Phytohabitans rumicis: one gene and its partners. The protein of the gene in region 2 interacts with the protein of the main gene of each other region in a pairwise test. Links are inferred from orthologs where the notes say so. Each region holds a gene or a part of one and is shown on either strand. Other genes may lie near its edges.

Evidence for each region.
Region 1: the proteins of Prum_RS16525 (region 2) and Prum_RS23460 interact in binary tests that used the Escherichia coli proteins (3 or more experiments, as listed by UniProt). The link is inferred for Phytohabitans rumicis from one-to-one orthologs.
Region 3: the proteins of Prum_RS16525 (region 2) and Prum_RS06030 interact in binary tests that used the Escherichia coli proteins (3 or more experiments, as listed by UniProt). The link is inferred for Phytohabitans rumicis from one-to-one orthologs.

What each region holds. Positions count from the first base shown.
Region 1 is NZ_BLPG01000001.1:5,176,359-5,186,537, reverse strand. The notes cover bases 4,001-6,995. They hold Prum_RS23460 (LytR/AlgR family response regulator transcription factor), read right to left. Parts: upstream 5,861-6,995; coding sequence 5,141-5,860; downstream 4,001-5,140. Other genes in these bases: Prum_RS23450 (NAD(P)/FAD-dependent oxidoreductase), read right to left, coding at 6,918-6,995; Prum_RS23455 (sensor histidine kinase), read right to left, coding at 5,857-6,912; glpX (class II fructose-bisphosphatase), read left to right, coding at 4,001-4,992. Outside these bases: Prum_RS23485 (4-hydroxy-3-methylbut-2-enyl diphosphate reductase), read right to left, coding at 517-1,482; xseA (exodeoxyribonuclease VII large subunit), read left to right, coding at 1,539-2,771; Prum_RS23475 (exodeoxyribonuclease VII small subunit), read left to right, coding at 2,904-3,116; Prum_RS23470 (DUF4245 domain-containing protein), read right to left, coding at 3,325-3,864; more of glpX, read left to right, coding at 3,967-4,000; more of Prum_RS23450, read right to left, coding at 6,996-7,886; Prum_RS23445 (rhomboid family intramembrane serine protease), read right to left, coding at 7,971-8,630; Prum_RS23440 (serine protease), read right to left, coding at 8,647-9,444. UniProt on the Escherichia coli protein: Member of the two-component regulatory system BtsS/BtsR, which is part of a nutrient-sensing regulatory network composed of BtsS/BtsR, the low-affinity pyruvate signaling system YpdA/YpdB and their respective target proteins, BtsT and YhjX.
Region 2 is NZ_BLPG01000001.1:3,731,826-3,741,940, reverse strand. Bases 100-3,030 are described here. They hold Prum_RS16525 (glutamate-5-semialdehyde dehydrogenase), read right to left. Parts: upstream 2,224-3,030; coding sequence 976-2,223; downstream 100-975. Other genes in these bases: proB (glutamate 5-kinase), read right to left, coding at 2,273-3,030; Prum_RS16530 (prenyltransferase/squalene oxidase repeat-containing protein), read left to right, coding at 100-831. Outside these bases: more of Prum_RS16530, read left to right, coding at 55-99; more of proB, read right to left, coding at 3,031-3,382; Prum_RS16515 (MGMT family protein), read left to right, coding at 3,425-3,730; Prum_RS53835 (gamma-glutamyltransferase), read right to left, coding at 3,727-4,800; Prum_RS53830 (gamma-glutamyltransferase), read right to left, coding at 4,850-5,179; Prum_RS16505 (MFS transporter), read left to right, coding at 5,239-6,585; Prum_RS16500 (pyridoxal phosphate-dependent decarboxylase family protein), read left to right, coding at 6,554-7,948; Prum_RS16495 (hypothetical protein), read right to left, coding at 7,949-9,028; Prum_RS16490 (SigE family RNA polymerase sigma factor), read right to left, coding at 9,113-9,604. UniProt on the Escherichia coli protein: Catalyzes the NADPH-dependent reduction of L-glutamate 5-phosphate into L-glutamate 5-semialdehyde and phosphate. The product spontaneously undergoes cyclization to form 1-pyrroline-5-carboxylate.
Region 3 is NZ_BLPG01000001.1:1,479,304-1,489,487, forward strand. The notes cover bases 3,402-6,401. They hold Prum_RS06030 (sulfate/molybdate ABC transporter ATP-binding protein), read right to left. Parts: upstream 5,409-6,401; coding sequence 4,395-5,408; downstream 3,402-4,394. Other genes in these bases: Prum_RS06020 (rhodanese-like domain-containing protein), read right to left, coding at 3,402-3,673; Prum_RS06025 (TetR/AcrR family transcriptional regulator), read left to right, coding at 3,750-4,325; Prum_RS06035 (sulfate ABC transporter permease), read right to left, coding at 5,405-6,244; cysT (sulfate ABC transporter permease subunit CysT), read right to left, coding at 6,237-6,401. In the rest of the region: Prum_RS06000 (ABC transporter substrate-binding protein), read right to left, coding at 1-1,046; Prum_RS54945 (LacI family DNA-binding transcriptional regulator), read left to right, coding at 1,404-2,396; more of Prum_RS06020, read right to left, coding at 3,347-3,401; more of cysT, read right to left, coding at 6,402-7,085; Prum_RS06045 (sulfate ABC transporter substrate-binding protein), read right to left, coding at 7,082-8,110; Prum_RS06050 (RrF2 family transcriptional regulator), read right to left, coding at 8,279-8,704; Prum_RS06055 (acyl-CoA dehydrogenase family protein), read right to left, coding at 8,802-9,356; Prum_RS06060 (beta-class carbonic anhydrase), read left to right, coding at 9,715-10,184. UniProt on the Escherichia coli protein: Part of the ABC transporter complex CysAWTP involved in sulfate/thiosulfate import. Responsible for energy coupling to the transport system.

The DNA of each region.
Region 1 (10,179 bases), 1.4 Mb from region 2 along the record:
CCTCGACGCGCACGCCCGGCACCTGCGCGGTCACGTGGACGCGTTGGCGGCAAAGACCTACTGGGCCGCGTTCGAGCAAACCCCCGATTTCGTGGTGCTTTTCGTGCCGGCCGACCCGTTCCTCGACGCGGCCCTGCAGCGCGACCCGACCCTGCTGGAGCACGCCTTCGCCCGCAACGTCGTGCTCGCCACGCCGGCCACGTTGATGGCGCTGCTGCGCACGGTGGCGTACGTCTGGCGCCAGGAGGCGTTGGCCCGCAACGCGGCGGCCGTGCATACCCTCGCCCGCGAGCTGTACGGCCGACTGTCCACATTGGGCGACCATGTGAGCAAGCTGGGTGGGGCGCTGGGTGGCGCGGTGACGGCGTACAACAAGGCGGTCGGTTCGCTGGAGGCGCGCGTGCTGGTCAGCGCCCGCAAGCTCGCCGAGCTGGGGGTGTCCGACGAGGAGCTGCCCGCGCCCGCGCAGGTCGAGCTGGCACCGCGCCAGCCGCAGGCGCCCGAGCTGGTGAGCGATTAGGTCTTTGCGGCGGCCTTCATGTCGCGCTTGAGCTCCTGCGGCAGCGAGAACGTCAGCCGCTCGTTGGCGGTGGTCACCTCTTCGACGTCGGCGAACCCGCGCGCCGCCAGGTAGTCGATCACCTGCATGACCAGCTCGTCCGGCACGCTCGCGCCCGAGGTAACGCCCACGGTGGTGGCGCCCGCCAGCCACTCGTCGGCGATCTCGCTGGCGTAGTCGACCAGGTAGCCGGCGCGCGCCCCGGCGTCGACGGCCACCTCGACCAGCCGTACGGAGTTGGACGAGTTGCGGGAGCCCACGACGATCACCACGTCGCAGTCCGGCGCGATCTCCTTGACGACGTGCTGCCGGTTTTGCGTGGCGTAGCAGATGTCGTCGCTCGGCGGCGACTGGAGCAGCGGCAGCCGCTGCCTGAGGCGGGCGACCGTCTCCATCGTCTCGTCGACCGAGAGCGTGGTCTGGGACAGCCAGACGACCTTGGACGGGTCACGCACGGTCACCCTGTCGACCCCGTCCGGACCGTCGACCAGCTGGATGTGCGCCGGCGCCTCGCCCGCCGTACCCACGACCTCCTCGTGACCCTCGTGGCCGATGAGCAGGATGTCGTAGTCGTCGGCGGCGAAGCGCTTGGCCTCCTGGTGAACCTTGGTCACCAGCGGGCAGGTCGCGTCGATCGCCTTGAGCGAACGGGCCTTGGCCTGCTCATATACCTCGGGCGCCACGCCGTGCGCCGAGAAGATCACGGTGGAGCCCTCGGGCACCTCTTCGTTTTCCTCCACGAAGATCGCGCCCTGCGCCTCCAGCGTCGAGACCACGTGCTTGTTGTGCACGATCTGCTTGCGGACGTAGATCGGCGGCCCGTAGAGCTTGAGCGCCTCCTCCACGGTCTGCACCGCCCGGTCGACGCCGGCACAGTAGCCCCGGGGCTTGGCCAGCAGTACGCGCTTGCGGGTCTCGGTCACCTAGCCATCGTACGTGGCTCCGCAGAGGTGGCCCGGCACACACATAGGCTGGCCCCGTGACACAGCCGGAGAGCCCCCGCAGTACGCCCGAGGAGCCGTGGCCGGTCCGGGTGGTCAGCCAGAAGATCGGCGCCTGGGTTGCCAAGCTCGGCTGGGTGTGGGTGGACGGGCAGGTCGCCCAGATCAGCCGGCGCCCCGGCGCGTCCACCGTCTTCCTCACGCTGCGTGACCCCTCGGCCGACCTGAGCCTGACCGTCACCACCAACCGTGACGTACTCGACCTTGGCGCACCCTCCCTGGAAGAGGGTGCCCGCGTCGTCCTGCACGCCAAACCGGAGTTCTACGCCGCCCGCGGCACCCTCAGCCTGCGCGCCGACGAGATCCGCCAGGTCGGCCTCGGCGAGCTGCTGGCCCGGCTGGAGAAGCTGAAGAAACTGCTCGCCGCCGAGGGCCTCTTCGCCCGCGAGCGCAAGCGCCGGCCCCCATTCCTGCCGTCCCGGATCGGGCTGATCACCGGCCGGTCCTCGGCCGCCGAGCGGGACGTGCTCACGAACGCGCGGCGGCGCTGGCCTGCGGTGGAGTTCCGGGTGATCAACGTGGCGGTGCAGGGGCCGACGGCCGTACCGCAGATGATCGACGCGCTGAAGGTGCTCGACGGCGACGACACGATCGACGTGATCATCTTGGCCCGCGGCGGCGGGAGCGTGGAAGACCTGCTGCCGTTCTCCGACGAGGCGCTGTGCCGGGCGGTCTTCGCCTGCCGTACGCCGGTGGTCAGCGCGATCGGCCACGAGACCGACACGCCGCTGGTCGACTACGTGGCCGACGTACGCGCCTCGACCCCCACCGACGCCGCCAAGCGGATCGTGCCCGACCTGGCCGAGGAGCTGCGCCTGATCGGGCTGGCCAGGCAGCGCCTGAACCGCGCCGTCACCGGCCTGCTCGACCGCGAGCAGCACCGGCTCGACGCGATCCGCACCCGCCCCGTCCTGGCCCGGCCGCACGTCATGATCGAGCAACGCGCCACGGAGGTGAGCGCGCTACGCGACCGGGCGGCGCGCTGCCTGGCCCACCGGCTCAGCACGGCCACGGGTGAGCTGCACCACACCCTCGCCCGCCTGCGCGCCCTGTCCCCGGCCGCGACCCTGCAACGCGGGTACGCCATCGTCCAGCGCGAGGACGGCCACGTGGTCCGGCGGGCAGCAGAGGTATCGGAAGGCGACCTCGTACACGTACGCCTGGCCGAGGGCGCACTCTCCGCTCGCGTGGCGCCGGCGACGCCTGAGTAGGGTCCCCTACGCGGCCGCCCGCCGCGATCAGTGACTGCGGGATCTACGTGAAGGCTTCCACGCCCCTACTCGCGGCGAAACACCCAACGGGGCGCCGTACTCACGCAAGGGGCGCGGGTAGGGTGATCGTCCATGGGTGAGCCGCAGATGAGCTACGAGCAGGCCCGCGCCGAGCTGGCTTCCGTGGTCGAGCGGCTGGAGGCCGGGGGCGGCTCGTTGGAGGAGTCGCTGGCGCTGTGGGAGCGCGGTGAGCAGCTCGCCGACGTCTGCCAGCGGTGGCTCGACGGCGCCCGCGCCCGCCTGGACGCCGCCCGCGCGGCCCGCGACGCCGAACCCGCGTCCTAGCCCGCCTCCCTGCTAGCCCTCCGTCCGCCTCTCCCTCCCTCGCCCGCGTCTCCCTGGCCGCGTCGATCAAGGCTTTCTACGTCGATCAAGGGCAAACGGTCGTGGATCGGAGATCAAAGCACAGCCATTCGCCCTTGATCGACGCAGAAAGCCTTGATCGGCGCGACGGGGCTTGGTCGGCGCGGCGGGCACTGATCGGGGCGGCGGGTTAGGTGACGGCGGTGGCCAAGATGCGGAGTTCGGTTTCCTCGGCGCTGCCTACGACGATCACGGTGCGGTCGGGTTGCAGGAGCACCAGCGCCTGCTCACCTGGGCGGGCGGTGTAGCGCTGCCAGCTCTGCCCCGCGATGTCGGTCGCCCCGCGCGGCTGGCCGCTCCCGGTCAGCTCCGCCGGCAGCAGCCGCTCGGCCGGTACGTCGCTCTGCACGAGTTGCACCCCGGCGCCCGACGGCGTGACGTACCCGATGCGCAGGACCTTGCCCCCGTCGGCGGTCTGGAATGTCGCGCTGATGGGCCGCCAGCCGTCGTCGAGCCCGGAGGGCTCGCTCACTGGGAACGCGCCCACGGAGCGCGCCTGGTCGAGGGCGGGCGCGGTGTCGACCTTGACCGGTTGGTCGCCGCCCTGCACGACGCGGTAGATCAGCACGATGATCAGGACCGGTACGAGAAGCACGGCCATCGACAGCACCATGTCGCGCGGGCGGCGCGTGTTGGTCGACGGCGGCGGTGCGACGGTCTGCTGATCCACGTAACCATCATCCCAGTACTCGCCCCGAACGGGCGTTCACCCCTCGATCATGACAGGATTTAGGCAAGCCAGCGCCCCGCAGCGTCGCGAGGAGGACCCGTCATGACCGAGGCTCGTATCCCGCAGGACCTCGACCGCAACCTCGCCCTGGACCTGGTCCGGGTCACCGAGGCCGCCGCGATGGCCGCCGGTCGCTGGGTCGGCCGCGGCGACAAGGAGGGCGGCGACGGGGCCGCAGTCGACGCCATGCGCAAGCTGATCAACTCGATCCAGATGCGCGGCGTGGTGGTCATCGGCGAGGGTGAGAAGGACAACGCCCCGATGCTCTTCAACGGCGAAGAGGTCGGCGACGGGACCGGACCCGAGGTGGACGTCGCCGTCGACCCCATCGACGGCACCACGCTGATGAGCAAGGGTATGCCGAACGCGCTCGCCGTACTGGCCGTGGCCGAGCGCGGCGCGATGTTCGACCCGAGCGCGGTCTTCTACATGGAAAAGCTCGCGGTCGGCCCCGACTGCGCGGACGTCATCGACATCAACGCCGGCGTGACGGAAAATCTGCGCCGCGTCGCGAAGGTCAAGAACTCCGGCGTCTCCGACGTGACGGTCTGCATCCTGGACCGCCCGCGGCACGAGCAACTGGTCCGGGAGGTACGCCAGGCCGGCGCCCGGATCCGCTTCATCTCCGACGGCGACATCGCCGGCGCCATCTCCGCCGCGAGCGAACAGTCCGATGTGGACGTGCTGGTCGGCGTCGGCGGTACGCCGGAAGGCATCACGGCCGCCTGCGCGCTCAAGTGCATGGGCGGCGCGATGCAGGCGAAGCTGTGGCCACGCGACGCCGCCGAACGGGAAAAGGCGCTCGCCGCGGGGCACGACCTCGACCGGGTGCTCACCACCGACGACCTGGTGACCGGCGACAACTGCTTCTTCGTCGCCACCGGCATCACCACCGGTGACCTGCTCAAGGGCGTGCGGTACCGGGCCGGCGGGGCGTTCACGCAGTCGATCGTCATGCGGTCCAAGAGCGGCACGATCCGGGTCATCGACTCGTACCACCGGTTGGAGAAGCTCGCCCGCTACTCGGCGGTCGACTTCGATGGCCGCCCGCTCGCCGAGCTGGCATAGGAGAAGCACACACCGATCGGGCCGGCGGCTGCCCTCGGCCGCCGGCCCGATCTCTCCCAAGTGCGTGCACCAGCAACGCTACGGGCGGGCCGGGTCGCATCGGGGCGCGATGGGACGAGCCGGCGGACGGCGCGGACGAACCGGAGCGTCAGCGGGACAGGCCGAGCGCCAGCCGCACCGGCTCGCGGAAGCTGCGACCGGTGATGAGCGCGGTGCCGCCGTCCAGCCGCAGCACGAATTCACCATGGTCGAGCGTCTCGATCTCGCGGACCCGGTCCAGCCGTACGACCAGCGATCGGTGCACGCGCAGGAACTGGTCCGGGTCGAGCCGCCCGGCCAGCCCGGTCAGGGTCTCCCGGACCAGGTAGGACTGGCTGCCGACGTACACCCGAACGTAGTTTCCCTCGGCGCGCAGGTAGTCGATGTGGTCCGTGTCGACGAGCCGGATGCGCCGTCCGACATCGACGGGCAGCCGCCGCAGCGGCCCGACCGCCGAAGGCGTGGCGTCCGGGAGCTGGTCGCGCACCCGGTCCAGGGCCGCCCACAGTCGTTCCCGGGCGAAGGGCTTCATCAGGTAGTCGACCGCGCGCACGTCGAAGGCCCGCACCGCGTGCTCGCTGAACGCCGTCACGAACACGATCGCCGGCGCGTGCTCACCGCCGAGGGCCTCCACGACGCCGAAGCCGTCGCCCTCCGGCATCTGCACGTCGAGGAACACCAGATCGGGCCTGGTCTTCTCGATGGCCGCCACGGCCGCGCGGGCCGTGCCGTACTCGCCGACAACCTCCACATCGGACCGTTCGGCGAGCAGGGACCGCAGGCGCCGGCGGGCCGGCGGTTCGTCGTCCACGATGAGGGTACGGATCATCGCCGGTCCCCTGTCCGGTACGGCACCGAAATGGTGGCGTCGACTCCCCCGCCGTCCCGCGGTGCGATGGTGAATTCGTGGCGGTCGCCGTAGAGCTGGCGCAGGCGGGCCCTCGTGTTGGCCAGCCCGATCCCATCGCGGAGCGCCCCGTGGGTCAGGCCGAGCCCGTCGTCCGCGACGCTCAGCTTGAGCCAGTCGCCCTGGCGGCCGGCGGTGAGCCACAGTGTGCCGGCCGCGGCCCGCGGCGACAGGCCGTGCCGGATCGCGTTTTCCACCAACGGTTGCAGGACGAGCGGCGGTACGAGCGCGCTCCGCGCCTCCGGCTCCACCTGCCAGGCCACCTTGAGCCGATCCTCGAACCGGGCCTGCTCGATGTCCAGATAGGACGCGAGTACCTCCAGCTCGGTGCGCAGCGGGACTTCCAGGCGGCCGTCGCTCTCCAGCGAGCGCCGCAACATGCCGGCCAGCCCGATGATCATCCGGTCGGCCTTGTCCGGGTCTTCCGGCACCAGGGCGGCGATCGTGTTCAGCGCGTTGAAGAGGAAGTGCGGCTGGAGTTGCGCGCGCAGCGCGGCCAGCTCGGCGCGGGCCAGTTGCCGCTCCCGCAGCCGGTGCGCGCGGGCGTAGTAGACCGCGTGGGCCGCCGCAAGGATGAGCACGTAGGTGAACACGTCGGTCTGCAGGTGGTACGCGAGCATCTCGCGCGTGGTCGCAAAGTCCAGCCACCAGCCCATCTTGGGTTTGAGCGCGGCGAGCGCGGCGGCGCGGGCCGCGATCGCCACGACGAGGCCGCCGAGCTGGACGGGGATCGCCCACCAGCGCGGGCCGCCGAGAGGAAACCGGTCGGCCAGCCACAGCGCGAACACCGTGATCGGCACCCAGGGCAGCGCGACGACAAGTTCGCCGTACAGCAGGTCCCATGTGGACGCAAAGTCACCGCTGACCCGCAGCGTCTGCTGGGTGCGCAGCGCACTGACCCACGTGAACGCCGTCCACCACGCGGTCGCCACCAGCGTCCACAGGAGATAGAGGCGCAGCCGCGGGGGAAGCATGCATGTCAGCCGGCGTCGGAGGAGTGGCCCGGGAAGAGGTGGGCCGACGGGTCGATCGCCACCGCGGCGTTGTTGACGGCGGTGGCCGCCTCGCCGAAGCCGGTCGCGATCAGCCGGACCTTGCCCGGGTACTCCGCGATGTCGCCGGCCGCGTACACTCGCGGGCGGTTCGTCGCCATGGTGCTGTCCACCAGGATGTGGCGCTTGTCCAGGTCCAGGCCCCACTCGGCGAGCGGGCCGAGATCCGCCGTGAAACCGAGTGCGGCGACCACCGTGTCGACGGGCACGGTCTCGGTGCCGCCGGCCTTGACGGTGATGTCGGCGGCGGTGATCCGGTCGCCGCCGTGGACCTTCGTGACCTCGGCGTTGACCACGATGCGTACCGGCAACTGCTGCACCCGGGCGACGGTCGAGGCGTGCGCGCGGAACTTTTCCCGGCGGTGCACGAGCGTCACGGACTTGGCCAGCGGCTCCAGCGCCAGCGCCCAGTCGAACGCCGAGTCGCCGCCGCCGACGATCAGCACGTCGTGGCCCTCAAGCTCGGCGAGCCGGGGCACGAAGTAGACCAGCCCGCCGCCCTCGAACACGTCCGCGGCGGGCAGCGGGCGGGGGCTGAAACTGCCCAGCCCACCGGTGATGATGACGGCCCCGCACAGGAGCTTGTCGCCACCGCCGAGCGACAGCACCGGCCGGTCATCCACGTAGGACAGCTCTTCGGCGCGAGCACCGAGGATGTACTCCGGGTTGAACGGCGCGGCCTGCTCGACCAGGTTGGCCACCAGGTCGCGCCCCTTGATCACCGGAAAGCCCGCGACATCGAAGATCGCCTTCTCCGGGTACATGGCGGTGACCTGCCCACCCGGCTCCGGAAGCGCGTCGATCAGCGCCACCGAGAGCCCGCGGAACCCGGCGTAGTACGCCGCGAAGAGACCGGTCGGTCCGGCACCCACTATCGCGACATCGATCTCGCGCATTCACTCACCGCCATCGTTTCGTCTGACGTGCAGGACCCGACGGTAGGCACACTCCCTCGTACGCGGCAAGGACCGTCTCACCGATCATGGCAAGGTGAACGTCGTACCCGCCGAGTAATCGTCGTAGCGCGGGTGCCGCCGGCGGAAGAGGATCGCGGCCACCAGCCCGCCCAGAAAGCCGAAGAGATGGCCCTGCCAGGACACCTGCGGATCGCCCGGCAGGATGCCGGCGAGCAGCTGCCAGCCGTAGAGCAGGCCGACGAGGACGACGACCCCCAGGTTCCACCAGCTCCGCTCCACCAGGCCGCGCATGAGCAGCAGGCCGAGGTACCCGAAGATGACCCCGCTGGCGCCCACGACCACCGTGTTGGGGCTGCCGGTGAACCACACCCCGAGGCCGCTCGCCAGGACGATGAAGATCGTGGCGTAGAGGAACCGGCGCCCGCCCGCGGCCAGCACGAACGTGCCCAGCAGGATCAGCGGCACGCTGTTGCTGTAGAGGTGGTCGAAGCCGTGGTGCAGGAACGGCGCGAAGAACACGCCGTCCAGGCCGTTGATGCGGCGCGGCACGATGCCACCGGCCGCGTCGAACGAGTTGTTGAGCCAGCCGTCGCACGCCTCGATGACGAAGAGCACCGGCACGATCGCGCACATCGCGACGAACGCCCGGCCGAGCGCGGCATAGAACGCCTCGGTGCCGAAGCGGTTCGGGTCACCGCTGGGAGTGGTGCCGTCGAAAGCCACGCCCCAGTATTGCCCGCTAGCTCAAGGCCCGGGTCTCCCGCTCGATCGCCTCAACGAACGCGGAAACCTGCGTGTAAACGCCCGGGTAGTCGCGGCGGGCGCAGCCGATCCCCCAGCTCACGATGCCGACCTGCACCCACTCGCCGGCGTCGTCGCGGTGGACCATCGGCCCGCCGGAGTCGCCCTGGCAGGCGTCGATGCCGCCACGCCGGGTGTCACCCGCGCACAGCATGTCGCGGGACACGAACTCGTAGCCGGCCTCGCGGTACGCCCGGCCACAGGCCCGGTCCGACACGTACGGCACGTCCACCGCGCGCAGGTAGCGCTGCTGGCTGGTCGCGCCCTCACGGGTCGCACCCCAACCCACGACGGTGAACGTGCCGCGGTCGTACGCGCTGTCGGCGGCGCGCGGGAGGAGGGGCAGGTCGAGCTCCTCGGCGAGCTGGATCAGCGCCCAGTCGTCACCTCGGGTGGCGTCGCGAAAGCCGGGGGCCCGCTTGACGTACGTCGACTTCACCCGGATCGCGTCCGGCGAGTGCTGGTCGACCGAGCCAGCGGTCACCGTGATGCTGCTGTCGAGGCCGGTGCCCTTGACGCAGTGGGCCGCCGTCAGGACGACCCGCGGGGCGGTGAGCGCACCGGCACAGCCCACCGAGAGGCGTACCGCCCACGGGAACTGGCCCGGCTCGGCGCGTACCCCTCCGACGATCTCGATCGGCGGCGCCGGCGCCGGATCGGCCTGGGCGGGTCCCGCCCAGGCCGATGTCACCGTCGCGGCCGCGACCAGCGCGGCGATCCACCGCCAAGCTCGCATGTGCGTTCCCCCGAAATGGACCAGTTTGCCCATTATGGGGTCATCCATGCCGCCGCGCGGCGAACGAAACGCCAGCTAGTACCAGCCCACGTCCTGGGAGTGCGCCCACGCCCCGCAGGGGTCGCCGTACCGGCCCTTGATGTAGCTCAGACCCCACTTGATCTGCGTCGCCGGGTTGGTCTCCCAGTCGTCCGCGACCGAGCTCATCTTGCTCGGGGCAGCGCCTGCGCGATGCCGTACGCACCGGACGACGAGTTGCGGGCCTTGTGGTTCCAGCCGCTTTCCTTCGTCCACAGCTTGTCCAGGCACGGGAACTGGTCGATCTTGAAGCCCGCGGCGATCATCAGCGCGCAGCCGGTCTTGCGGTTGCCGCTGAACTCGTTGCAAGACGCCGGAATCGGACCCGTGTACGGCTTCGCCGGGGTGTCGTCCTTCGCCTCGGCCGCCTCGCGCTTCTTGCGGCTGGCCGCCTCCTGCGCCTTGCGGGCCCGCTCGGCCTCCGCCTTGGCTGCCGCGGCCGCCTTCTCGGCGGCGATCCGCTCGGCCTCGCGCTGCTGAGCGCTGTCGGCCATGAACTCGCGGTGCCGATCCTTGAGGTACTGCAATTCCTCCTGGTCCGCGTCGAGGGCGAGCTGGGCGCTCACGCCTTGCTGCTGGATCTTCCGGTCCTGACCGAGGTATGCCCCGCCGGTAACGCCCACAAGGAGCAACATGACGGCGAGCGCTCGGAGTCCG
Region 2 (10,115 bases):
ACCTTGGCTGACCTACCGAGGCGTAGCCGTTTGGGCGGCTGTAGCGTGTCGCCCGTGGTCGACATGGACGGCGCTATTGGGTTCGTCGTGGCCCGCGGCGACGCCGTGGACCGCGCACGGCTGTCGTTCCTGCGTACGGGGGCCGCGCCGAGCCAGGAGCTCCTCACCACCGCCGAGATCGGCCAGGCCCCGGACGGCGGCTGGCCGGCGCTCTGGGGCGGCGAGATCGCCTCCGTCGACGCCACCTGCTTCCGCCTCGCCGAGCTCGACGACCTTGGCGCCCTGGGCCGGCCCGCCGCCCGCCGGGCCTTCGACTGGCTGGCCAGCCGGCAGCGCGACAGCATGTGGGAAGAGGACGAAGCGCTGGCCGCCGAGGCGCCTACATGGGCAAAACCCGGCGACCCGGAGGCGCGGCTCTACCTGACCGCCAACGCCGCGTTCTGGCTCAGCGTCGCGCCCGCCAAGTACGAGGATCAGCTGCGGGCGGCCGCCCAGGCGATCGCGGCGCATCTCGGCGCCGACGGAAGCTGGCCGTCGTTCCTGGTCAGCGCGTGGCTCAGCGCCGCCGTACTGCACCGGCAGGACATGTTCTACGAGGCTGCCCGCATCCAGATCATGCTCGGTGACCGGCTGCCCCAGATGACCCCGGCCGACGTGGCGGCGATGGCGTGCACGCTGCGCCGGGTGGGCGTGGCCGCCGAGGACTGGCTCCTGGTGGCGGCCCGGCGGCGACTCGCCGAGACCCAGCGCAGCGACGGTGGCTGGCCGAGCGACGACGGGCCGGCATTCGACGTACACACGACGCTGGCGGCGATCCGCGCCGCTCGCTGAGGCGCGGCGGGCGCTTGGGCTCGCGGGGTCTCGCCGATCAAGGACTTTTGCGTCGATCAAGGGCAAACGGCCGTGGTTTGGAGATCAAACCACGACCGTTTGCCCTTGATCGACGCCAAGAGGGGGCCCTGGACGAGGGGCCCGCTACGAGCGGACGTGGCCTTCGCCGGTTACGACGTACTTGGTGGAGGTTAGTTCGGGGAGGCCCATGGGGCCGCGGGCGTGCAGCTTCTGGGTGGAGATGCCGATCTCGGCGCCGAAGCCGAACTCGCCCCCGTCGGTGAACCGGGTGGACGCGTTGACCATCACCGCCGCCGCGTCGACCCGAGCCGTGAACTCCCGAGCCGCCCCCACGGACTCGGTGATGATGGCTTCGGTGTGCTGCGAGCCGTACCGGCGGATGTGCTGGACCGCGGCGGGCAGCGAGTCGACGACGGCGGCCGATATGTCGGCGGACAGGTACTCGGTCCCGAAGTCCTCGTCGGTCGCCGGCACCACCGCGTCCGAGTAGGACCGCACCCGGTCGTCGCCGTGCACGGTCACCCCGGCGTCCGCGAAGGCGGCCAGCATCCGCGGCAGGAACGCGTCGGCGACGTCGGCGTGCACCAGCAGCGACTCCGCGGTATTGCAGGTGGACAGCCGCTGGGTCTTGCTGTTCAGCGTCACGGCCAGGGCCTTGTCGAGGTCGGCGGCGGCGTCGACGTACACGTGGCAGTTGCCCACGCCGGTCTCGATCACCGGCACGGTCGACTCCTCGACCACCGCCTTGATCAAGGAGGCACCGCCGCGCGGGATCAGCACGTCGACCAGGCCGCGGGCCCGCATCAGCTCCTTGACCGAGTCGCGGGTCGTCGCGTCCAGCAGTTGGACCGCGTCGGCCGGCAGGCCCGCGCCCGCGATGGCGTCCCGGAGTACGGCGGTGAGCGCGGCGTTCGACTTGGCCGCCGACGAGGAGCCGCGCAGCAGCGCCGCGTTGCCCGACTTGAGGCAGATGCCGGCGGCGTCGACGGTCACGTTCGGCCGGCCCTCGTAGACGATCCCGACCACTCCGAACGGCACCCGGATCTGCCGCAGCTCCAGCCCGTTGGGGAGGGTCGAGCCGCGTACCACCTCGCCGACCGGGTCGGGCAGGGCGGCCATCTGCCGCAGCGCGTCGGCCATGCCGGCGACCCGCCCGTCCGTGAGGGTGAGGCGGTCGATGATCGCGTCGGTGAGGCCGCCTTCGCGCGCCGCCGCCACGTCCGCCGCGTTGGCCTCAAGGATTTCCGGGGTACGGCTGAGCAGCGCGTCGGCCATCGCCCGGAGCGCGTTGTCCTTGGCGGCTCGGGTCGCGGTGGCCAGTTCGGTGGCCGCCTCGCGGGCCAGCCGTGCCTGCTCGTTGACTGTTAGCAAGGGACCCCTCCTATGCAGAAATCGATAATAAGGTGCCCTTCCTTGCAGCTCACAGGAGGACGAGGTCGTCGCGGTGGACTACCTCGCGCTCGTACGCGGGGCCTAGCGCCGCCGCCAGCTCACCCGTCGAGCGGCCGAGTAGCGACGGCAGCTCGACCGCGTCGTAGTTCACCAGCCCGCGGGCCACAGGGGCGCCGGAGGCGTCGACCAGGTCGACCGGGTCGCCGGCGGTGAACGCGCCGTCCACCGCCGTGATGCCCGCGGGTAGGAGCGACTTGCGCCGGGCCACCACCGCCTGCACCGCGCCCGGGTCGAGGTGCAGCCGGCCGCGCGGCGAGGTGGCGTGGGCCAGCCAGAAGAGGCGGGCGGTGGGCCGCTGGCGTACCGGATGGAAGAGCGTGCCCACCTCGTCGCCGGTCAGGGCCGGGGCGGCGAGCGGCGCGGCGGTCAGCACGACCGGGATGCCGAAGCCGGTGGCGATCCGGGCGGCCTCGACTTTGGTGACCATGCCGCCGGTGCCGACGCCGGCCTTGCCCGGTCGGCCCAGCGTGATGCCGGCGAGATCCTGCTCGCTCCGCACCTCGGCGACCTTGCGGGTGTCCGGGCGCGCCGGGTCGCCGGTGTAGAGCGCGTCCACGTCGGAGAGCAGGACGAGCAGGTCGGCGTGGACGAGCGCGGCGACCAGGGCGGCGAGCCGGTCGTTGTCGCCGAAGCGGATCTCCTCGGTGGCGACCGTGTCGTTCTCGTTGACGATCGGCACGACCCGCATGTCGAGGAGCTTGCGCAGCGTCCGGTACGCGTTGCGGTAGTGCGCGCGCCGGGTCACGTCGTCGACGGTGAGCAGCACCTGGCCGACGGTGAGGCCGTGGCGGGCGAAGCTGGCGGCGTACCGGCCGATGAGCAGGCCCTGCCCGACGCTGGCCGCCGCCTGCTGGGTGGCGAGGTCGCGCGGTCGCCGGGGGATCGACAGCGGCGCGAGGCCGGCGGCGATCGCGCCGGAGGAGACGAGGACGACCTCTCGGCCGTCGCTCGCGAGGGCACCCAGCACGTCGGCGAGGGCGTCGACACGAGCCGTGTCGAGCCCTCCGGCGGCGGTGGTCAGCGACGACGAACCGATCTTGACGACGATCCGCCGGGCTGAGGTGACTGCTTCGCGCACCCACCCATTCTCCATTGCCAGATGAACCCTAGGCTGGCGCCCGTGACCCCGGAGGAGTACGTCGAGGCGGTGCTGGCCTTGGTCGAGCGGATCCCGTCGGGGCGGGTGATGTCGTACGGGGCGATCGCCGACTACCTGTCCGACCGGTCGGGGCGCTCCTCCGCGCGGCTGGTCGGCACGATCATGGCCAGGTACGGCGGGCCCGTGCCCTGGCACCGCGTGGTCAACAACGCCGGCCGCGTGGTGCCCGGACACGAGCTGGAGGCGATGGCCCGGCTGATCGGCGAGGCCACCCCGATGCGCAACGGCCGGGTGGACATGAAGCAGGCCGCCTGGATGCCGGACTAGCCGATCGCGCCGACCCCGCCCCGGCGCGGGTCGCCGGCGGCACCGGCACGCCCCACCGCGCTGACGCCGCCGAAGTAGTGGTTCATGTCCGGCCACTGGTTGATCTCGTAGCCGGCGTCGCGCAGCGCGTCCAGCTCGTCCGCCGGGTAGCCGAGCTCGGCGTGCACGGTGTTGTCGACCACGTGGAAGCGCGGGCGGGCGATGGCCGAGGGCATGTCCAGGTCGTCGACCAGCACGCCCAGCAGGGTGTCGACGAGGGCGGTGCGGATCCGCGACGCCCCGGCCGAGCCGGCGGCCGCCACCAGGTCGCCGTCGTCGTCGACGACCACCAGCGGGCACATCATCGACTGCATCCGGCGCCCCGCCACGAGGTCCGGCGTGATCAGTTCGCCCTCGCCGAGCATCGAGTTGAGGTTGATGCCCAGCCCGGGTAGCCACACGCCGGCGCCGATGCCGAGCGTGGTGGTGATCACGCAGGCGTCGCCCTCGCGGTCCACCACCGAGATGTTCGTCGTGTCGCCGAGCCGCTGCCGGCCGTACGTGCGCAGGGCGTTGGCCACCGCGACAGCGCGGGCGGGACGGGTCATCTCGCCCAGGTCCGGGGGTAGCGCGGCGAGCGTGTCGATGGTGCCGTTGAGGTCGTGCCGGGCGTACACGTGGTAGCCGCCCAGCAGCGCGTGCCCCACGTCCAGCTCCAGCACCCGGTACGCGGCCAGGTCGGCCGGGCCGATCACCCCGCCGACCGCGCGTACGGTGTCGACGAGCAGCTGCCCGTAGCGCCCGGTGTAGAAGACCGCCGGCCCCTCCTCGGCCAGCCCGTCCAGGGCCTTGTCGAGCCCGGGATGGTGCAGCAGCTCGCCGCCCAGCAGCAGGTGGCCGCCGGGCGCGTAGATCTCCGCACCCTCCCCGGGCAGCAGCGCGGGCGCGACCGAGACCAGCGTGCGGGCGTGCGCCGCGGGCAGGACCACGCCGCTGCGGGCCAGCGTGACCGCCGGCTCGACGACGCGCTGCCAGGGCAGCCGGCCCCAGCGCCGGTGCACCTCGCCGCAGCCGGCCGGCACGCCGGGCACGCCGACGCTCGCGCCCCGATCGAGTACGTCTGCGGCACGCCGCCGAACGTCACCTCGATGGGGACCATCGGGCCCGGGGGATGTCGCCATCCAGCCCCGGCACCGAGCAGAAAAAGTCCAGACACGTCACCGTCTGTGTCGACGCGTCGTAATACGTGGCGAACCCGCCCCCACCGATCCCGGTCAGGATGCTCTCGCTGGTTGAGGTCGCGAGGACGGCGGCGACGGCGGCGTCCGCGGCCGAACCCCCGGCCGCGAGGATGCGCAGACCCACCTCGGCGGTGGCCGGGTGGTTGGCGGCGACACCGGCAGGCACCCGCATCGCCTCCTCTCGAGCCGGCGGCGCGATCCGGGCGGCCGTCGGAGCACTAATACTCACGCGCCGCAGCGTAGAACCATCTGTTGAAACGCGTGGCCTGATGGATAACATCCGCGCCCATGAGCGACGGGTTGCCGCGCAGGATCCACGTCGGATACGCACTGGGTTCGCTGGCCACAGGAACGTTCGGCACGGTGCCTGGGCTGCTTCTGCTGCCGTATCTGACCGACACGCTGGGCGTGGCGGCCGGTGTGGCGGGTCTTTTGGTGCTGGTGCCCAAGGCGTGGGACGTGCTCGTGAACCCGGTCGCCGGGCGCATCTCGGACCGGTGGGGCGGCCGGCGGCCGTACCTCCTGGGTGGTGGTTTGGCCCTTGCTGTGCTCTTCGCGGCGATCTTCGCCGCGCCGTACGGGACCGGCGCGGGCGCCGCGGCCTACGTCGCGGTGGCGTTCCTGGCGACCGCGACGGCGTTCGCGTTCTTCCAGGTGCCGTACGTGGCGATGCCCGCGGAGATGACCGACGGGTACGCGGAGCGGACCCGCATGATGACGTGGCGGATCGCGTTCCTGGCGCTGGCGATCCTGGTGTCCGGCGCGGTGGCCCCGCTCGTGGTGAGCGCGGGCGGCGAGGGCATCCCGGGGTACCGCTGGATGGGCCTGTTCAGCGCCGGGATGATCGTGCTGGGCGCGCTCGGGGTGTACTTCGGCACCCGGAGCATCCCCGCCGGGCCGGTGCGGGAGAGCGAGCCGAGCCTGCGCGCCCAGCTCGCGGTGGCGACCGGCAACCGGCCGTTCCGGCTGCTGCTGGTGTGTTTCGTGATCCAGGCCGCCGGGATCGGCACCATGCTCGCGGGGGTCAAGTACTTCGCCGATCACGTGATCGAACGCCCCGACGACGGCCCGACCGTGCTCTTCGCGTGCTTCGTCGGGCCGGCGTTGCTGGTGATGCCGGTGTGGCGCCGGGTGGGCCTGCGGGTGGGCAAGCTGCGGTCGTTCGTGTCGGCCTCGTTGATCTTTGCGGCGGGCGCGCTGCTGCTGGTCGCGGCGCCGGCCCTGCCCGCGGTCGCCGTCTACCTGGTCGTGGCCGCGGTCGGCTGCGGGTACGCCGGCCAGCAGGTCTTCGCCATGTCGATGTTGCCGGACTGCATCGCGTACGACACCGTGCGCACCGGCCGCCGGCAGGCCGGCGTCTTCACCGGCCTGTGGACGGCCGGGGAGACCCTCGGCCTCGCGCTCGGCCCTGGCATCTACGCGCTGGTCCTGCAGCTTTCCGGGTACGTCTCGTCGGCCAGCGGCGAGGCGGCGGCGCAGGACGGCACGGCTCGGCTGGGCGTGCTCCTCGGCTTCACCGTCCTCCCCGCCGTGGTGGTCGCGCTGCCGGTCCTGGTGATGCGCGGCTACGACCTGACCGAGGAGCGCTTGTACGGTGACGTCCATGTCGTTGCCGAGGGACGGCCTGCCGGCTGAGCAGGTGCTGGAGGAGATCCGGGCGCTGCGCGCCGCCGACCGCCCGACCCACGGCGGCCGCCTCTTCGCGTACGTCTACGACCCGGGCCTGCCCGGCCTCGACGCGCTGGCCCAGTCGGCGCACGAGGAGTCCGCGCACGTCAACGGCCTGGACCCGACCGCGTTCCCGTCCCTGCTGGCGATAGAGAACGTCCTGGTCGGCGCGGCGGCCACGCTGCTCGGGGGCGGGCCCGAGACGGTCGGCAGCGTGACCGGCGGTGGCACCGAGTCGCTGATGCTGGCGGTGAAGGCGGCCCGGGACGGCGCACCGTCCCGGCAGCCGCGCCTGGTCGTGCCGGCGACCGGGCACGCGGCCTTCGCCAAGGCGGCGCACTACCTGGGCGTGGCGCTGGACGTCGTACCCGTGTCGCCGCAAACCCTGCGCCCGGCGGTGGCCGACGTCGCGGCGGCGATCGGCCCGGACACGGTGCTGGTGGCCTGCTCCGCGCCGTCGTACGCGCACGGCGTGGTCGACCCGGTGGCGGGCATCGCGGCGGCGGCCGCGGAACGCGGGGTCCGCTGCCACGTGGACGCCTGCTTCGGCGGCTGGACGCTGCCCTACCTGCGGCGGCTCGGTGTGGACGTGCCGCCGTTCGACCTGTCCGTCCCCGGGGTCACGTCGATCTCGGTGGACCTGCACAAGTACGCGTACGCGCCGAAGGGCGTCTCGGTCCTGCTGCACCGGGACGCCGACCTGCGCCGGCCGCAGTACTTCGCGTACGCGGACTGGCCCGGCTACCCGATGGTCAACCCGGTGATCTCGTCCACCCGGTCGGGCGGGCCGATCGCCGCCGCGTACGCCGTGCTGCGGCACATCGGCGACGAGGGCTACCTGGCGCTCGCGGCGCGTACGTGGGAAGCCGTGCGCGGACTGGCCGCCGCGGTGTCCGCTGTGGACGGATTGCGCCTCGTCGCGCCGCCCGAGTCCACTGTGGTCTGTTTCACCTCGGACGTTCTCGACATCTTTGTCCTCGCCGACGAGTTGGCCGCCCGTGGCTGGCACACCCAACCGCAGTTCGCGTACGGCGAGCTGCCGGCCAGCATCCACCTCACGGTGACCCCGTCGGTGGCGCCGCGGGTGGGCGAGTTCGGTGCGGACCTGCGCGACGCGGCGGCGGCCGCCCGCGCGGCCGGCCCGGTCTCGCTCCCGCCGGTGCCGCTGGACGCCCCGCTGCCCGCGCTGCTGGCGGCCCTCGGTGTCGGCCCCGGCGGTCTGCCGGAACGGATGGCGACCATCAACACCCTGCTCAACGCCGCCCCACCGGCCGTACGCGAGGCGCTGCTGGTGGACTTTCTCGGCCACTTGCAGCGCCCCGCGTACTGATCACTTGCGGCGGTAGTCGAACGAGAGGCGGTTGTTCGCCTTGGCGAGGTCTGGCACGAACGTCCCTACGGCGTTCATCCCGGACACCTGCACCGTGGCGGTGCCGTTGAACGGCGCGGTCGCCTCCATGCTGAACTCGAACACGCACGTCCGCCGCTCGCCGGCGTGGACGATGCCGAACAACTGGCAGCGAGGTCCGGGCTCCACCTCGCCCTGGCAGGTGTCCCATCCGGTGCCCTCGTGCCGCACCTCGCGGTCGAAGCCGAAGGTCACGTCCACCCGCTCCGCGTCTTGCGGCCCGAGGTTCCGGACGTTCACGGTGATGGTGCCGTGCAGGCGGCCGTCCGCGGCGTTTGGGGTGAGCACCAGGTCGGTCACCTCGACGGACAGGTCGGTGGAGTTCGGGTTGCCGGTGAACGCGGTCGGCCAGCCCGTCTGTTGGAAGCCGGTGCCGTTCCACACGTACGTCCGCGTCTGCTTCTGTATCTGCTCCTCGTCCACGTCGCAGCACGGCTGGACGTCGCCGACCTGTACCCGGACCGTCCGCGGTCCCGAGACGGCGGCCTCGATGAGCCAGCCGATCTCGTCGCCGGTGCGCACGACCTGGCCGAGCGTCACGATCCGGCCCGCCTTGTCGCGGTCGAACACGACCACCTGCTGCATGTCGGTGTTGCCGGGCGAGCAGGCGAGCGTGGCCACGGTCTCCTCGGCGCCGTCGCCGTCCGCGTCCCCGTGGATCACCGCCCCCAGCCACGGCTTGCTGGAGGTCTTGCTCCCGGCCAGTCGAACGTTCTTCGTCAGGCACGACGCGGGGGCGCCTGACTGCCACCGCGGAAGGGTCACGGTCGCCGCGAGCAGTTGCGCCCGGGAGATCCGGCCGTCCGGCACGGCCGATGGGGTGGCCGGTGGAGTCGCCGTCGGGGTGGGAGGCACGGAGGGCGTCGGTGACCCCGACTCGGCGGGCGCCGGCCCGGGGTGCGAGTCGCGGCTGAGGGCGGCGAAGCCGGCGACCGGCGCGACCACCAGCACGACGGCGACGGCGGCGAGCGTGGCGGCGGTGACCTGGCGCCGGCGGCGCACGGTGATCCGGACCGCCCCGGGCCCGCCGGCTCGATCTCCGGCGTGAGGTCCGCGCGGTACTGGGCGAAGATGTCATCAAGCTGGTTAGTCACGGCGGCTCTCCTCCGTGTGCTCGGTCAGCAGCGTGGCGAGCGCGGCTCGGCCGCGGTGCAGCCAGGACTTGACGGTGCCTTCGGCGACCCCTTCCTGGCGGGCGATCTCCGCGACGGACATGTCGGCCAGGTGGTGCAGCACGACGGCGCGCCGCTGGTTCTCCGGCAGCCGGGCCAGCGCGGCGGTCAGCGCGACCCGGTCCGGGTTGGGCCCGGCCACGTGCTCTTCGCGCTGGTGCCGCAGGTACGCGCGGGCGGTACGGAGCCGGCGCCACCGGCTGGCCGCGAGGTTCCAGGCGACCCGGCGCACCCAGGCGACCGGGTCGTCGTACCCGATGATCTTGCTCCACCGCGCGTACGCCCGGCAGAACGCCTCCTGGACCAGGTCCTGCGCCTGAGCCAGGTCGCCGGTGTACGCGGTCAGCTGCACCGTCATCGCCCGGAAGTGGGCGTGATAAAAGCCGTCAAAGTCGATCTCGGTCATTCCCCGTCCCACATCCGGCGGTGCCCCGTCAAGGCGTGGTGGCGTCGACACCTGCACAGTCCCTCCCCGTGTCAATCCCGTCCTCCTCGTTGAGCGCGCTTAACACGCGTCATCGTTCGGCCGGGTTGCGGGCGCGAGGGCTGTGATTGACTAGTGTCGTGCAGTTGCCAGCAGTGCTCGGCGAGCCGATCCGGTTCGTGCTCAACTGGGGTCGGCGCTACTCGCTGTGGGTCTTCAACTTCGGCCTGGCCTGCTGCGCCATCGAGTTCATCGCTACCAGCATGGGCCGGCACGACTTCATCCGGCTGGGCGTGATTCCGTTCGCGCACGGCCCGCGCCAGGCCGACCTGATGGTGGTTTCCGGCACCGTCACCGACAAGATGGCGCCCGCCATCAAACGGCTGTACGACCAGATGCCCGAGCCGAAGTACGTCATCTCGTTCGGCGCCTGCTCCAACTGCGGCGGCCCGTACTGGGACTCGTACTCGGTGACCAAGGGCGTCGATCAGAT
Region 3 (10,184 bases), 2.3 Mb from region 2 along the record:
GTGATCCACTGGATGAAGGCCAGCGCGGTGCTTTCGCGGTCGGCGTTGCCGGTCTTCGGCACGTACCAGGTGCCGTTGAAGGACGGCGACCAGGCGGACGTCGTGCTGCTCGCCGACGGCGACGCCCATCCGATCGCGGCGCTGGCCTTGGCGAGATCGTCGCCGTACACCGCGGTCAGCTGCGGAAGCGAGCTGGTGGACTGCGGGAGGAACGCCGCCTTGCCGTCGGCGAGCGCCTTGAAGGACGGCTCGGACTTGGCGGTGGTCGCGTCCTTGTTGAAGCAGCCCATCGACTGGAGCTTCTTGTACTGGGTGAGCGCCGCGACGAACGGTCCCGCGGGGTCGTCCAGGGTCGCCTTCTTGGTGAGCAACTCTCCGGAGTAGTTCTGGCTCTTTTCGGCGCCGGCGAGGTTCATGAGGATCTGGATCTGCGTCGGCCACTGGGACCCACCGGCCTCGTAGATCGTGGCGACGCCGGGCGCCTTCTGCTTGAGCGTGGTGCAGATGTTTTCCAGGTCGGCGTAGGTCTTTGGCGCGCTGAGTCCGGCGTCCGCCAGCACCTTCTTGTTGTAGTACATGCCGAACAACCCCGGACCGACGGTGATCGCGGCGTAGATCTTGCCGTCGAGCGAGCCCGCGGTCTTGTAGAGCTCCCCGGACCGCTGGACGTACGGCATGTTCGACATCTCGATCATGTTCTTCGCCGGGTTGAGCGCCCAGAACAGCGCTGTCGCGTGGTACTCCAACAGGTCCGGCCGGTCGCCGCTGGCCCACTTGGTCTGCACCTGGTTTTCCAGGCCGTCCGCGGTGATCTCGACGAGGTTCACCTTGACGCCGAACTTCTGCTCGAAGTTCTTGTACGCCTCGCGAACGTAGGGCTGATCACCGGTGCTCGTCCAGACGGTCAGCTCCTTCGCCTTGACCGTGGCCGTCCCGTCGGCCGCCACCCCGCTGTCCCCGCCGCCAGTGTCGTTGTTCGCCGAGCAAGCCGTGAGGGCAAGGACGGCAGCGGCCGCAACGGCCACCGCATACCTGAATCGTTTCATGAGGTCTCCTCGTCGTTGGTGATCCTCGGTCTATGGGGTAGCCACAAGCCGCGTTGACAGCGACGGATGCGGTCCGCCGCCGCGGCTGCCGGCGGTAACTGTTACGTGTACGCAAAGACTACGTAACCGCTTGCGTGCCGTGGAACGTATCACCACCCTGCGCGAGACGTCAACGACCTGCGGATCGACGTGGTACAAGCCCTCGGCGGGGTTGTCCGGCCCGCCAGGGGTTGTGGCAAACTGTGCGCAACCGATTGCGCTCGCGGGTGTCAGCCGCCGCGGGTCGGTGGGCCGACGTCAGATCAGGAGCAGTGGATGACCGCGGGCGAACCAGCCACCATGCAGGACCTTGCCCGCATGGCTGGGGTGTCGGTGGCCTCGGTGTCCCGCGCGTTGAGCGGGAAGCCCGGTGTGTCCGCCGCCACCCGATCCGTCATCGCCCGGCTCGCTCGCGAGCACGGCTTCACCGGCAACCAGCCAGCGCGAGCGCTCTCGACCGGCCAGACCGGACGCATCGCGGTAACCCTGCCCCGCATCGAGGCCGAGTACTTCGCTCGGATCCTGGCCGGTGCCGCGCAGGTGATCCATGACGCCGGGCTGAGCCTCGTCCTGGAGACGACCCAGCACGAGGGAGACCGCCAAACCGACGCCATCCGCGAGTTCGTGCGGACAGGGGTCGACGGCGCTCTCCTGCTCCTGCCGGCGCGGTCCAACTGGGAGATATCCGCCCTCTACGACAGCGGCTTCAAATTCGTGATCATCGACCCGACCGACCAGGTGACGGCTCCCATGCCATGGGTCACGGCGACCAACGCGATGGGAGCCCGCCACGCCATCGAGCACCTCCTCGCACTGGGCCACCACCGGATCGCGATCATCACCGGTGAGTCCCACTTCTTCAGCACCAGGGAGCGGTTGCACGGTACCCGGGAAGCACTCGAACAAGCCGGGATCGGTCTCGACCAGAGCCTCGTACGGGTGAGCGGATACACCGAATCGGCCGGAGGCTACGAAGCGGCGCTCGACCTCATGCGCCAGCCGGACCCGCCCACCGCCATCTTCGCGTTCAACGACCGGCTCGCTTTCGGGGCGCTCCAAGCCGCGCACACGCTCAAGCTTCCGGTGCCGGACGCATTGTCCATCGTCGGTTTCGACGACGTCGACGCCGCCAAGCTGATCTCCCCCAGCCTCACGACCGTACGCCAGCCCCTTTCGGAGATGGGCTCGACAGCGGCCACGATGCTCATCCAGCTCATCAACGGCCAAAACCCACGCGGCATGCACATTCAGCTGGCGACCGACCTGATCGTGCGCCAGTCCACGGCCGCGCCCAAAGCAGCAAGACCCTGACATCTGGGGCCGTCCCCCGAAGGACAGGGTCTCGGGGATGTGGGCGATCTTGCCGTCCTCTTCGGCGAGGACGTACTCGGCGTAGGAGCCCTGTCCCTGCGGAAGGCGCATGAACTGCCCGTAGACGCGGTCCCCGGGGCGGAACCGGGTGACGCCCGGGCCGGTCTTCTCGACCACGCGGGTCAGCTCGGGCAGCGGGATGGTGTGGTTGGTGTGCTGGGCCTTGGCGTGCAGGTAGTTCAGGTTGCTGGGGGTCGCGTGTACGCCCGTGGGCACGGTCTCGGCGATGGTGATGCCCAGGTCGCGCAGTTGCTGCGCCTTGTCGGGGTTGTTGGTGAGCAGGTCCAGCTCGGTGACGCGGAGGGCGGTCAGCATCTGCGCGGCCGCCGTGTAGTCGCGGTCGTCCTCGGGCAGGCCGAGGGCGATATTGGCCTGATAGGTGTCCAGGCCGGCGTCCTGCAGGGCGTACGCGTCGAGCTTGTTGTACAGACCGATGCCGCGGCCCTCCTGGCGCAGGTAAAGCAGCACGCCGCCGACGGCGTCGATGCGCTGCACGGCCTTGCGCAGCTGTGGGCCGCAGTCGCAGCGGGCCGAGCCGAAGACGTCCCCGGTGAGGCACTCAGAGTGCAGCCGCACCAGCGGAGGCCGGGCGGTGGACAGGTCACCGAGCACGAGCGCGACGTGCTCCGCCCCGTCGACCAGGCCGCGGAACGTGACGGCCTCCGTCGTGACGGAGTAGGCGTCGGGGAAGCGCAGCGGGATGCGGACCCGGGTGCGTACGGCGGCGGGCGTGCTGTTCGGCGTTCATCACGGGCCAGATCATCGTCGCGGACGGCGGCAGCACCCGCCGCTAAGGGCGTGAGGTGGGTGTCCGGGCGCCGGCGAGGACGACCAGCGGCGGCTGGCATTGCTGCTCAGCCGCCGCCAGCGGTCAACGGCTCTGGCTGGCCTCAGAGGGATTCGGTGGGCAGGCCGGCGGCAGTCCAGTCCTCGATGCCCTCGCGATACTTGCGGACGTTGGTGTAGCCAAGGGCGGTGAGCCGGTCGGCGACCTGTCCGCTGTTAGGGCAGGCCGGGTTGGAGCAGTACGTGACGATCGCGGCGTCGCGGTCCGGCAGCAGGGCCGAGGCTTGCGCGTCCACCTCGGCAGGGGGCAGGGCGATGGCGCCGGGCAGGTGCTGCTTGGCGTGGTACTCGCCGCCCAGCGCGTCGACAACGGTGACGGTCCCGGCGCCGATCGCCGCCTTCAGTTCGTCTCGGGTGATCAGTGCGGTCATGTCGCTACCTCCAAGGGGATCGGACTATAGTCCGGTTATGCCTGGAGACAGTAGCGGACCACGGTCCGGTTCTGCAATGCCTCTGGAACTGCTCCGTAGCCCGCCGCCCAAGGAACGAGCGGACGCCGCGCGCAACCGGGCGGCCGTACTCGACGCGGCCGCCCGGCTCTTCGCCGAGCACGGTGTGGCCACGGTCTCCATGGACGAGATCGCGGCCACTGCCGGGGTAGGCAAGGGCACGTTGTTCCGCCGCTTCGGAGACAAGGCCGGGTTAGCCGCTGCGCTGCTCGACACGCGCGAGCGGGTGCTGCAGGAGGCCATCCTGCACGGACCGCCGCCACTCGGCCCCGGGGCGCCCCCGGCCCAACGGCTCACCGCATTCCTCGACGCCTATTTGGACTACCTACTGGAGCACCTGGACCTGGTACGGATGTCGGAGACCGCCGCACCCGGCGCCCGCTACCGGATCGGGGCCTACCGATTCTGGCACCGGCACCTGGCGATCCTGCTGGCCGGCGTACCCGACCCGGATCATGCCGCACACGTTCTCCTGGCCGCCCTGGCCGCCGAACACATGGCCGCGCTGCTACCTGAACTCGGCGAGCCGCGGATCCGCGCCGGGCTGCGCCGAATCGCCGGTCAACTGCGGTGAGCGCACCGCCGTCGTGGCGCCGGACACCATCTCCCGGTCCCGCGACATCACAGCCCACATCGGCTTCCTTTAGCGGGATGGGGCGAGGCTCGCGGGTTCGGCGGACGACTCGCCCGTTTGTGTCACTGTCGTGGTAGGACTATGCGGCGCGATCCGGATGAACACCGCGGTGCCGAGCTCGAGGCCCAGATCCAGGAACTCGTTGCGAGTGAGCGTCACCGTGACCGCCTGGTCGTCGGCCGTGGTCACCTCCACCCGGATCTCGAAGCCGATGCGGGTGATCCTGGTGACCTGCCCCGGCACGCCGGCCGGATCCGCCGCGCCGCTGTGGAGTTGCAGGTCGTGCGGGCGGACGAGTTGGTCGCCCAGTTGGGTGACCGGGCCAAGGAAGCGCATGACGAAGTCGTTGGCCGGCTCGTCGTACAGCTGGTCGGGTGATCCGATCTGCTCGATCCGCCCTTCGTTGATGACGACGATCTCGTCGGCGACCTCGAGCGCCTCCTCTTGGTCGTGGGTGACGAAGACGGTGGTGACGTGCACTTCGTCGTGCAGGCGGCGCAGCCAGTCCCGCAGCTCCTTGCGGACCTTGGCGTCGAGGGCGCCGAACGGCTCGTCCAGCAGAAGCACCGTCGGCTCGACGGCCAGGGCGCGGGCGAGCGCCATCCGCTGGCGCTGCCCGCCGGACAGCTGCGAGGGCAGCCGATCGGCGAACTGTTCCAGGTGTACGAGGGCGAGGAGTTCGTCGACGCGGCGGCGGATCTCGGCCTTGGGGCGTTTGCGGATCTCCAGGCCGAAGGCCACGTTGCGGCGTACCGACAGGTGCTTGAACGCCGCGTAGTGCTGGAACACGAAGCCCACGTTGCGTTTCTGCGGCGGCAAGTCGGTCGCGTCGATGCCTTCGATCTGGACCTTGCCGGTGTCGGTGCGCTCCAGCCCGGCGATGATGCGCAGGAGGGTGGACTTTCCTCCGCCGGAGGGGCCCAGCAGCGCGGTGAGCTGGCCGGCCGGGATGTTCACGGATATGTTGTCGAGCGCGACGAAGTCTCCGAAGCGCTTGCCCACGTTGGTGATCTCGATGCTCAACGGTTGTCCTTCGGCCGGATGACGGAGACGACGATAATGGCGGCCACCGCGACGAGGGCGAGGAGGAACGCGGTGGCGTAGGCGCCGCCGCGGTCGAAGTTCAGGTACTTCTCCTCGACCACGAGGGTGGCCGTGCGGGTCTGGCCGAGCACGTTGCCGGACACGACCTTGACCGCACCGAACTCGCCGAGTGAACGGGCGAGGCTCAACACGACCCCGTACGTGACGCCCCACTTGATAGCGGGCAGGGTGATCCGGCGGAAGGTCTGGAACGCGTTGGCGCCGAGGCTCCGCGCGGCCTGTTCCTGCTCGTCGCCGATCTCTTCCAGGACGGGCACGACCTCCCGGATCACCAGGGGCAGGGCCACGAAGACCGTCGCCATCACCATGCCCGGCACCGCGAAGATGATCTGGAAGCCCATCGCTTCAAGGGTCGGCCCGAACCAGCCGTCGCGGCCGCCGTAGACCAGTACCAGCGAGAGGCCGACGACGATGGGCGAGATCGACAGCGGCACGTCCAGCAGGGCGTTGAGCAGCCGCTTGCCGGGAAAGTCGTAGCGGACGATCAGCATGGAGATACCGACGCCGAACACCGTGTTGATGACGACGGCGGTGATCGCGATGCCCACGGTGAGCTTCAGCGCGTGGACCACATCGGGGTCGTCGAGGATCGCGTTCAGGTCGGTGAAGCCGTCCTCGAACGCGTTGCGCCCGACCAGGTAGAGCGGCCACGCGACGAGCAGGAACAGGTACGCGGTCACCACGAGGCGCAGGACGTACCGACCTGGGCCCTGGCGACCCGCTCGGACCTTGGCCGCGGCGGTGCGGTCAGCCACGGCGCACCACCCTTCGCTGGATAACGTCGAGGATGACGATGACGGCGAACGAGATCGCCAACAGCACCGCGGCCACGGCCGCCGCGCTGTCCGGGTTGTCGTTCTCGATGCTGCTGAGGATCCGCACCGAGGCGACTTCGGTGCGCATCGGCAGGTTGCCGGACAGCAGGACCAGCGAGCCGTACTCGCTCACCCCGCGGGCGAACGACAGCGCGGCGCCGGCAGCGATGGCCGGGGTCAGGCTGGGCAGGATGATCCGCCGGAACGTGGTGAGCCGGCTCGCGCCCAGCGACGCCGCCGCCTCCTCGACCTCGGGGTCGAGTTCGGCCAGCACCGGCTGCACGGTACGCACGATGAACGGCAGCGTGACGAACAGGAAGGCCAGGAACACCGCGACCCGGGTGTTGGCGATGTTGATCCCGAGCGGGCTGTCCGGGCCGTACAGCGACAGCAGCACCAGGCCGGCGACGATCGTCGGTAGCGCGAACGGGATGTCAATCAGGACCTCGAGGGCTCGCTTGCCGAAGAACCGGTCGCGCACCAGCACCCAAGCGATGAGCGTGCCCATGACGATGTTGACCACCGTGACGAGCGCCGCGGTGCCGACGGTGAGCCGGATCGCGGCGGCGGACTGCTCGTTGGTCACCGCCCGCCAGAAGCCGCCCCAGCCGCCCTCCGACGCCGTCACCACCACAGCGGTCAGCGGGATGAGCACGAGGAGGCTGAACCACAGCATCGCCACCCCGAGGCCCAGGCCGGAGACCCGGGTGAGCGGCAGGCCGCCCCGGGCCGACCGGCGGGTGGCCGCCGGTCGGTCCGGAGCGAGTGCGGTCGAGGTCACTGCGCCTTCCCGGACGCGGTAATGATCTTGGTGACGAGACCCGCGTCCTCATCGAAGAACTTCTTCGACAACGCCGACCAGCTCTCGAAGTCCTTGTCCACGGTGAGCAGCTTCTGCGGGGTCGGGAACGGGTTGTTCGGATCGATCGCCCCCTCGACACCCTTGGTGTCGACGCCGTCGATGATCGGCCGGAAGCCCTTGAGCGCGAACTGGCGCTGGCCCTGCGGACCCAGCACGAAGTCCAGCCACTCCTTCGCCTTCGGGTTGGCGTTCTTGAGCACCGCGCCCGGGTTCTCGATCAGGATGGTCGTCGACGGGAGGACCCAGTCGAGCTTCTCACCGTTCTGGCGGGCCAGGATCGTCTCGTTCTCGTAGGCGAGCAGGACGTCGCCGGTACCGCCGAGGAACGCGGTGGTAGCGTCCCGACCGCTGTTGGGCAGCGCTACCACGTTCGCGAACAGCTTGGTGAGGTAGTCCTGCGCCTGCGCGTCGGTCCCGCCGTTGGCGGTGATGTGACCCCAGGCGGCGAGCGCGTTCCACCGGGCCGCGCCCGACGAGGCGGGGTTGGGCGTGACGATGCTGATGCCCGGCTTGATCAGGTCGTCCCAGCCCTGGATGTTCTTGGGATTCCCCTCGCGCACCGCGAGCACGACGACCGACGAGGACACGATGCCCTTGTTCGCCCCGCTGTTCCAGCCCGCGTCGACCAGGTCGGCGTCGACCAGCCGGGTCACGTCGCTGGTCACGGAGAAGTGCACGTAGTCGGCTTTCAGCCCGGACACCACCGCGCGGCTCTGGTCACCGGACGCGCCGTACGAGGTCTTGAACTTGACACCCTTGCCCGCGTCGGTCTTGTTCCACTCCGCGGCGATCGCCTTATTCGCCGCCTCGGGGACGGCGAAGCCGACGATGTTCAGCGTCACGGACTCACCGGCCGACTCCCCTCCTCCATCGCCACCGCAGGCCGACAGCGCCAAGCTGGCGACGAGGGCGAGAGCGGCGGCCGCTCTGGTCCGAATCTTCATGGGAACCCATCCTCCTTCAGCGCGTCTCCGCGCGATATATATCTCCGAGCGAAAAGGTCGGGAATATGGACAAACAAGAGTGAAGCGTCAGCGACTACGAGCGCCTGCCGGGCCTCGATGCCAGCGGCGGCAACTCTCGACCGAATATCCCATCTAGTCGACAGACTTTCAAGAGTTAGGTACGGCCGCGGGACGGCCGGGCGCGAGCAGGTCGGCGAGGCTGGCGCTGTCGACGATGCCCTCGATCGCCCGGTGCACCGACAGCCAGACCTCGCTCAGTCCGGCGGCGACGCCGTGGTACGAGGCGCCGGCAGTCGGGAGCCCCCGGACCGTCGTAATCGCCCCATTGGTGGCGCGCAGCACGTCGCCCACCGTGATGTCCTGCGGCGCACGGGTCAAGGCGTACCCACCGTCGGCCCCACGCAGGCTGTGCAGCAGGCCGGCCCGGCGCAGATCGAGCAGGATGCCTTGCAGGAACGCGTACGGGATGTCCTGACTCGCGGCCAGATCGGCCGCCTTCGCCAACTCCGGATGGTGGGCCGCCACGGCGAGCATGGCGCGCACGGCGTAGTCGGTCCGCGCGGACACGTACACGACCTGACTCCGTTCTCCGATCTTTCCCACTTGATATGTAGGAATAGTGGACTGAGTTCGCTCGCGAGTCAAGTCCGGGAGGTGGTGGGCCTTCGGATCAGGTGTAGAGGGTGAACTCGGGGTACGCGCCGTTGAGGTAGTGATCGCCGACCTCGCGCCGTTTGTAGGCGACCGGGTCGTGCAGGGTGTGCGTGCGCACGTTGCGCCAGAATCTGTCGAGGCCGTACCGATTGCTGGTGGCGCGGGCCCCGGTCACCTCGTAGATGCCCGCGGTGACGTCCAGCGCGACGTCGGTGGCGACCACCTTGAGCCGGGCCACGGCCGCCGCGACCTCGCCGCGTTCGTCCCAGGTCAGCGCGGGTCCGCGCGCGACGGCCGCGGCGAGGTGGGCGGCGACCCGGTCGGCCAGGGCGCCCGCCGCGTCCAGGCGGGCGGCGAAGCTGCCGTACGTGGACAGGACGTACGGCTCGCGGGTGGCCGCGTCGATGCCGCTGAGCACCCACGGGCGGGAGACGGTACGGGTGTAGTCGCGGGCGACGGCCAGCGCGCCCTCCGCGATGCCCAGGTAGAAGTGGCCGAAGACGGCCTGGATCGCTGGGGTGATCACGGTGGCCAGGGGCGTCAGCTTCGCCGGTGCCAGCGAGCCGATCACGTGCTCGGGGTCGATGCGTACCTCGGTGAAGGGCTGCCGCCAGTGTTGTGGACGGTCTGGGTCAGGGGACGGCCCGCGGCGTCGCTAGCCGTTGCCGCACAAGGCAGCCGCCGCGCGGTCCAGCTGGGCCGCACCCGCCGGGATAGCGAAGGTCTCGTCGAGGTCGGGGGCCTGCACAGTCATCGTTGGTTCGCTCCGTATCGCGGTTGTCGTTTCTGGCGATCGAATTCTGCGCAGCCATGACGGCGCAGCGGAAGTACGCACTAATTTCTGCCCCGGTGAGGTGGAGGGAACCATGACCATGGTCGATAATTCCTATCGGGTAGATAGGTGTAAGTGATCCGGATGGGAGCTGGCCATGACCGTCACCGACGAACTGCTCGCCAACGCCGAGCGATACGCACAGACCTTCGACAAGGGGCATCTGCCGCTGCCTCCGGCCCGCGGCGTCGCGGTGCTGGCGTGCATGGACGCGCGACTGAACCCGTACGGGCTGCTGGGTCTACAGGAAGGCGACGCCCATGTCATCCGCAACGCCGGCGGCGTGGTGACCGCCGGCGAGCGGCGGAGTCTGGCCATCAGCCAGCGCCTGCTGGGCACCCGCGAGATCATCCTCATCCATCACACGGACTGCGGCATGCTCACCTTCACCGACGACGACTTCAAGTCCAAGATCCAGGCCGAGACCGGGATCAAGCCGGACTGGTCCGCCGAAGCGTTCGCCGATCTGGACGAGGACGTGCGCCAGTCGATCCGGCGGATCGACGCCGACCCGTTCATCCCGTACACCGACCACGTGCGGGGCTTCGTCTACGAGGTGGAGACCGG